One region of the Lelliottia nimipressuralis genome, then DNA from elsewhere that is predicted to be linked to it. Evidence: predicted binding sites of a transcription regulator. Region 1 holds the regulator's gene; the other holds the start of a gene.
The links. Region 1 encodes PurR, which represses purine synthesis genes. Its sites were predicted from a motif close to CANGCAAACGTTTGCNTG; they were not measured.
Positions count from the first base shown of each region.

Region 2: the regulator PurR is predicted to act here: its motif matches at 1,780-1,797, upstream of cvpA (colicin V production protein).

Region 1 is NZ_CP167172.1:1,962,749-1,966,732, forward strand. Features, by position in the region: gene punC (purine nucleoside transporter PunC) at 1-177, opposite strand, end outside; gene punR (DNA-binding transcriptional activator PunR) at 294-1,205, shown strand; gene purR (HTH-type transcriptional repressor PurR) at 1,222-2,247, opposite strand; gene ACB496_RS09215 (YnhF family membrane protein) at 2,544-2,633, shown strand; gene ACB496_RS09220 (MFS transporter) at 2,803-3,969, shown strand.
Region 2 is NZ_CP167172.1:3,141,646-3,145,629, reverse strand. Features, by position in the region: gene folC (bifunctional tetrahydrofolate synthase/dihydrofolate synthase) at 1-934, shown strand, start outside; gene dedD (cell division protein DedD) at 924-1,619, shown strand; gene cvpA (colicin V production protein) at 1,853-2,341, shown strand; gene purF (amidophosphoribosyltransferase) at 2,378-3,895, shown strand; gene ACB496_RS15005 (UbiX family flavin prenyltransferase) at 3,984-3,984, shown strand, end outside.

The DNA.
Region 1 (3,984 bases):
CAGCTGTGCGAAGGCAAAACCGGCGAGGAACAGGCTCAGGCTGGCGCTGATGGCGGCGGCAGGGGTCTGTAAATCGGCCTGCATCGCGGCAAACGCGGGCAGGTACATGTCGGTCGCCAAAAAGCCCAGCACGCTTAAACCGCCGAGCCAGACCAGGAATCCTTTGTTGGGTTGCATTGTTTTTTATTTCCTAAAGAGGGCAGGTAATCACTGGCGCAAAGTGTAGGGAGTGCAAACTGCCTTGTGAAACGCTAATATTTGGTGATTGCATTCAAAAATTTTGCAGGCAGAAAATGTGGTCAGAATATTCGTTAGAAGTGGTGGATGCGGTCGCGCGTAACGGCAGCTTTAGTGGCGCGGCCCAGGAACTCCATCGCGTCCCCTCTGCGGTGAGCTATACGGTGCGTCAGCTTGAAGAGTGGCTGGCGGTTCCGCTGTTCGAGCGCCGTCACCGCGACGTTGTTCTGACGCCAGCGGGCGTCTGGTTTTTGAAAGAAGGACGATCTGTTATCAAAAAAATGATGATCACCCGCGAGCAGTGCCAGCAGATTGCGAACGGCTGGCGCGGGCATCTCGCCATTGCGGTGGATAACATCGTCAAACCCGAACGCACCCGACAGATGGTGGTCGATTTCTATCGCCACTTCTCTGATGTGGAGCTGCGCGTCTCGCAGGAGGTGTTCAACGGCGTGTGGGATGCGCTCTCTGACGGCAGGGTGGAGATGGCGATCGGCGCGACTCAGGCGATCCCTGTGGGTGGTCGCTATGCATTTCGCGATATGGGAGCCCTGAGCTGGACCTGCGTTGTCGCCCGCGATCATCCTCTGGCCGCCATTGCAGGCCCGTTGAGCGATGATACGTTGCGCAACTGGCCGTCACTGGTGCTGGAAGATACCTCACGATCGCTGCCAAAACGGATTACCTGGTTACTGGATAACCAACGCCGTGTGGTCGCCCCGGATTGGGAAACGTCGGCGACCTGTCTTTCTGCGGGGCTGTGCGTGGGAATGGTGCCGGCGCATTTTGCACGTCCACGCATCGATCGCGGTGAATGGGTGGCTCTGACGCTGGAAAACCCGTTCCCGGATGCGGCCTGTTGCCTGACGTGGCAGCAAAACGATATGTCACCGGCGCTGGCGTGGCTGCTGGATTATCTGGGAGACAGCGAAACGCTGAACAGAGAGTGGCTGAGGGAGCCGGAATAACCGGCCCCTCGGGGGATTAACGGCGGTAGTCGCGGAACGGACCGTCGGCCACGGAGCGGCGTTCAATCAGGCGCGGGTGGACTTCAATCGACTGCGACTCTTCACGCTTGCTGACGATGCGGTCCAACAACATATTGAAGGCCGTTTCGCCCAGCGAGTCTTTCGGCTGGTGAATGGTCGTCAGCGCCGGGGTGAAGTAGCGTGCGTTGCGCACGTTATCGTACCCGATCACGGAAATGTCCTGCGGCACGCGCAAACCCAGCTCATCGGCTGCGCAAAGGGCGCCCATCGCCATGATGTCACCCCCGATAAAGACTGCGGTAGGGCGGTGCGACTGGGAGACGATCTGCTGCATCGCGCGGTAGCCGGACTCCGGCTCGAAGTCGCCCTGCACGATCCAGTTTTCTGGCACCGTAATTAGCGCTTCTTCCATCGCTTTCATGAACCCTGCCAGACGGCCTGCGCCGGTGTTGCGCTCCAGCGGACCCGGAATGACGCCGATTTCGCGGTGACCGCGCTCAATCAAGTAGCGACCTGCCATGTAGCCGCCTTCAAAGGCGTTATCGTTGACGGAATCGGTAAAATCAGCGCGGGTATCACCCCAGTCCATCACCACCATCGGAATGTGGCGATACTCTTCAAGCATGGAGAGTACGGACTCCGGGTATTCAGAACACATTACCAGCAGGCCATCAACGCGCTTTTGCGCCATCATCGACAGGTAAGCGCGCTGTTTCTCCTGGCTGTTCCAGGCGTTGCCGAGAATCAGGGTGTAGCCCTTCTGGAAACAGTTTTTCTCAACCGCTTCGATGATCTCCGCAAAATAGGCGGCTTCGCTGCTGGTCGCCAGCAGGCCGATCGATTTGGTGTGGTTCACCTTCAGGCTACGCGCCACGGCACTTGGGGAGTAGTGCAGCTCTTTGATGGCGGCCCATACGGCGTTGCGCGTCTCTTCCGCAACGAAACGCGTTTTGTTAATTACATGTGATACGGTTGTAGTGGAAACGTTTGCGCGTTTCGCCACATCTTTAATTGTTGCCATTACATGTCACTCCAGACCATATCTTAAACTCCTGAAATACTTAAAGGTAAACGTTTGCCTTCTCTCACCCTTATCTCGCAATGTGAATTGCGATACGCCGGGAAAACGACTCAGAACGTCAGGAGGGGGTCAGTGGCCGGTACGCTTATAAATTTAGCGTGGAATTTTGTCTTATCTTGATGAAAAGGGGAAGAGCAAAAACGGTTATCAGCCTAAATCCAGGAAGATTTTTGGGGTAAACTGTGTAAAAATGAGCAAGCTCACTTTTCGTGGGGTGATTAAAAGGAGAAAAATTGATGAGTACCGATCTGAAGTTTTCGCTGACGACAACCATTATTGTTCTGGCTCTGATTGTCGCTGCGGGTCTGACCGCTGCGCTGCACTGATTCAAGCGGGGGAGAGTTCTCTCCCTCATCTCCTGCCTGTTCCCTGATTGTTACCCGCACGGCAAAAATCTTTTGCTAATTTGTTAACTTCTCATTTTTTGTGATTGATGTCATGCTTTTGACATCTTAGTCCCGTGTCGCGCGACGACACGGCATCCGTAGTTAATCAATGAAAATCAATTTTCCCCTGCTTGCCCTGGCGATTGGCGCTTTTGGCATCGGCACCACCGAGTTTTCCCCGATGGGACTGTTGCCGGTTATCGCAAAAGGGGTAGATGTCTCTATTCCCGCCGCAGGTATGCTGATCAGCGCCTACGCCATTGGCGTGATGATTGGTGCGCCGCTCATGACGCTGCTGTTGTCGCATCGTGCCCGTCGCAATGCGCTGATCTTCCTGATGGCGATTTTTACCCTCGGTAACGTGCTCTCGGCGCTGTCACCGGATTACACCACGCTGCTGCTGTCACGCATTCTGACCAGCCTGAACCACGGCGCGTTCTTTGGCTTAGGCTCTGTGGTGGCGGCGAGCGTGGTGCCAAAACACAAACAGGCCAGCGCGGTGGCAACCATGTTTATGGGGCTAACCATCGCCAATATTGGCGGTGTACCGGCGGCGACCTGGCTTGGTGAAGTCATTGGCTGGCGGATGTCGTTTATGGCAACCGCAGGGCTGGGCGTAGTGGCGATGATTGCACTGTTCTTCTCGCTTCCGAAAGGCGAGGCGGGCGAGCGCCCGGACGTGCGTAAAGAGCTGTCGGTGCTGGTTCGTCCACAGGTGTTGTCTGCTCTGTTAACCACGGTGCTCGGGGCGGGCGCGATGTTTACGCTCTACACCTACATTTCACCGGTACTGCACGATATCACTCACGCCACACCGCTGTTCGTGACGGCGATGCTGGTGCTGATTGGCGTCGGTTTCTCTTTGGGCAACTATCTCGGCGGTAAACTGGCGGATCGCTCGGTCACCGGGACGCTGAAAGGCTTCTTAACGCTGCTGATTGTGATTATGCTCGCGATTCCCTGGCTTGCGCGCAACGAGTTTGGGGCGGCCATTGCGATGGTGGTGTGGGGCGCTGCAACCTTTGCCGTGGTTCCGCCATTGCAGATGCGCGTCATGCGTGTGGCGCACGAAGCGCCGGGCCTGTCTTCTTCCGTGAATATCGGTGCGTTTAATCTCGGGAATGCGCTGGGTGCGGCAGCGGGTGGGGCGGTGATTTCAGGCGGGCTGGGATACGCTTTTGTACCGGTGATGGGGGCGATTATAGCGGCGCTCGGTCTGCTGCTGGTCCTGACATCGGGCCGTAAACAGCCGGAACCTGTTCGCGTCACAGAGTAATCAAAAAACGCAGAA
Region 2 (3,984 bases), 1.2 Mb from region 1:
CGAAGCGGCGCGCGGCGAGATTTCGCTCTCCTATTTTGAGTACGGCACACTGTCCGCCCTGTGGCTGTTTAAACAGGCGCAGCTGGATGTGGTCATTCTCGAAGTCGGTTTAGGGGGACGCTTAGATGCGACTAACATGGTTGATGCCGATGTCGCGGTGGTGACCAGTATTGCACTCGACCATACGGACTGGCTGGGACCGGACCGCGAAAGCATTGGCCGTGAAAAAGCGGGTGTTTTCCGTGCCAATAAACCTGCCGTAGTCGGTGAACCGGATATGCCGCACACAATCGCCGACGTGGCGAAGGAGAAGGGCGCACAGCTGATGCGTCGTGGCGTTGACTGGCAATATGACGTAACGGGCGACAGCTGGCGTTTTCGCGACGCGCAGGGCGAGCTGGACCATCTGCCGCTGCCACAGGTGCCGCAACCGAACGCGGCGACCGCACTGGCGGCTATCCGCGCCAGTGGTCTGGCGGTGAGCGAACAGGCGATACGAGACGGCATTCAGAACGCGCTTTTGCCGGGGCGTTTTCAGATTGTCAGCGAATCACCGCGTTTGATTCTGGACGTGGCGCATAACCCCCATGCAGCGGCCTATCTTGCTGAGCGCCTCAAATCCCTGCCAAAAACAGGGCGCGTACTTGCGGTTATCGGTATGCTTCATGATAAAGATATTGCGGGCACGCTGGCCTGCATGGAGACTGTGGTCGATTGCTGGTATTGTGCTCCCCTGGAAGGGCCTCGAGGCGCGTCGGCTGAGCAGCTGATGGAACATCTCGCGAAGGGCGAAGCTTATGAAAACGTGGCGCTGGCATGGCGCGCCGCGATGGCGGATGCTAAACCTGAAGATACCGTGCTGGTGTGTGGATCATTCCACACGGTGGCACATGTCATGGAAGTAATGGAGGCGGGGAGAACCGGTGGCAAGTAAGTTTCAGAACCGTTTAACAGGAACCATTGTGCTGGTTGCGCTGGGAGTGATTCTCCTCCCGGGACTGCTCGACGGGCAGAAAAAACATTATCAGGATGAGTTTGCGGCGATCCCGCTGGTGCCAAAACCCGGCGATCGCGACGAGCCAGACATGCTGCCTGCGGCCACGCAGGCGCTGCCTGCTCAACCTCCTGAAGGGGCGGCGGAAGAGGTGCGCGCCGGTGATGCGGCGGCGCCGTCGCTCGATCCTTCTCGTCTGGTGGCGAGTAACGCCGGTGAGCTGGACCCGGTTCCAGAACCCGTTGCACAACCAAAGCCTGCCGTGAAACCGGCAGAAAAACCGCAGCCGAAACCGCAGCGCGATAAAGCCAGCGAGCAGATCGCCGCCGCGACGGAAGCGCCACCGGAAAAACCGGTTCAGGAAGAGAAGCCTGCGCCAACCGGTAAAGCGTATGTGGTGCAGCTTGGTGCGCTAAAAAATGCCGATAAAGTCAATGAAGTGGTCGGTAAACTCCGCGGTGCCGGATATCGGGTTTACACTTCTCCTACCACCCCGGTGCAGGGTAAAATAACCCGCATTCTGGTGGGCCCGGATGCGTCGAAAGATAAGCTGAAAGGCTCGCTCGGCGAGCTGAAGCAGATTTCCGGGCTGAGCGGTGTGGTGATGAGTTACAGCGCGAACTGATGTGTGCGCATACCCCTCGTCCCGACGGGTGAGGGGATTGCTCCATACGGTCTTGAGGGCCGGGATGAGAGGCGGGAATTCGTCCAAAGAGGCGCAATAACCCAGCGGCGTTGAACATTTTTTCAGCGCCTTTTTTATTTACGCGCGGGAAGGAAATCCCTACGCAAACGTTTTCTTTTTCTGTTAGAATTCGCCCCGAACTGGATGACAGGGCGTTTAATCGTGGGACACATATGGTCTGGATTGATTACGCCATCATTGCGGTGATAGGTTTTTCCTGTCTGGTTAGCCTGATCCGTGGCTTTGTTCGTGAAGCGTTATCGCTGGTGACATGGGGTTGTGCTTTCTTTGTCGCCAGTCATTACTACACTTACCTGTCTGTCTGGTTCACGGGCTTTGAAGATGAACTGGTCCGAAATGGAATCGCCATCGCGGTGCTGTTTATCGCGACGCTAATCGTCGGCGCTATCGTGAACTACGTGATAGGTCAGCTGGTCGAGAAAACCGGTCTGTCAGGAACGGACAGGGTGCTGGGGATCTGTTTTGGTGCGCTGCGAGGCGCGCTGATCGTGGCTGCGATACTGTTCTTCCTTGATACCTTTACCGGGTTTTCAAAAAGCGAAGACTGGAGCAAGTCCCAGCTGATTCCACAGTTCAGCTTCATCATCAGATGGTTCTTTGACTATCTGCAAAGCTCGTCGAGTTTCTTGCCCAAAGTGTAAAACGCTTTGAGATGTGGCTTAACGAGGAAAAGACGAATGTGCGGTATTGTCGGTATCGCCGGTTTCATGCCGGTAAACCAGTCTATTTATGACGCGTTGTCGGTGCTTCAGCACCGTGGCCAGGATGCAGCAGGCATCATCACCATTGATGCCAACAACTGTTTCCGTTTACGCAAAGCGAATGGCCTGGTCAACGATGTATTTGAAGCCCGCCATATGCAGCGCCTGCAAGGCAATATGGGGATTGGCCACGTTCGTTATCCTACTGCTGGCAGTTCCAGCGCCTCTGAAGCACAGCCGTTCTACGTCAACTCACCGTATGGCATCACGCTTGCCCACAATGGCAACCTGACCAACGCGCATGAGCTGCGTAAAAAGCTGTTCGAAGAGAAGCGTCGCCACATTAACACCACCTCTGATTCTGAAATCCTGCTCAATATCTTTGCCAGCGAGCTGGATAACTTCCGCCATTATCCGCTGGAAGCAGACAACATTTTTGCCGCCATTGCCGCGACTAACCGCCAGATCCGTGGCGCGTATGCTTGCGTGGCGATGATTATCGGCCACGGTATGGTGGCATTCCGCGACCCTAACGGCATCCGTCCGCTGGTGCTGGGTAAGCGTGATTTGGGTGATGGCCGTACCGAGTATATGGTCGCCTCCGAGAGCGTAGCGCTGGATACCCTGGGCTTTGAGTTCCTGCGCGATGTCGCCCCGGGCGAAGCCGTCTACATCACCGAGAAAGGTCAGCTGTTTACCCGTCAGTGTGCGGAAAACCCGGTCAGCAATCCGTGCCTGTTCGAATATGTTTACTTTGCACGCCCGGACTCGTTCATCGACAAAATTTCCGTGTACAGCGCGCGCGTGAATATGGGTACCAAACTCGGTGAGAAGATCGCCCGCGAGTGGGACGATCTGGATATCGACGTGGTGATCCCGATTCCGGAAACCTCCTGCGATATCGCACTGGAGATGGCCCGTATTCTGGGTAAACCGTACCGTCAGGGCTTTGTGAAAAACCGCTACGTTGGCCGCACCTTTATCATGCCTGGTCAGCAGCTGCGTCGTAAGTCTGTGCGTCGTAAGCTCAACGCCAACCGCGCTGAGTTCCGCGATAAGAACGTGTTGCTGGTGGATGACTCCATCGTACGTGGCACCACTTCCGAGCAGATTATTGAGATGGCGCGTGAAGCCGGTGCCAAGAAAGTTTATCTGGCCTCTGCTGCGCCGGAAATTCGTTTCCCGAACGTCTACGGTATCGACATGCCGACCGCCAACGAGCTGATCGCACACGGTCGTGAAGTGGACGAGATTCGCCAGATCATTGGCGCTGACGGCCTGATTTTCCAGGATCTCAGCGATCTGATTGACGCAGTACGCGCTGAAAACCCGGACATTCAGCAGTTCGAGTGCTCCGTGTTCAACGGCATCTATGTGACCAAAGACGTCGATCAGCAGTATCTCGACTACCTTGACTCGCTGCGTAACGACGATGCCAAAGCCGTACAGATGCAAAACGATCTCGAAAGCTTAGAGATGCACAACGAAGGCTAACGCCCCGGCAAGTGAGGGCGGATGCCCTCACTTGCAACTCCCCGCAAAATCCTGCAAAGTCTGCCCTGAAGCAAGAAAGGGCGAAATCA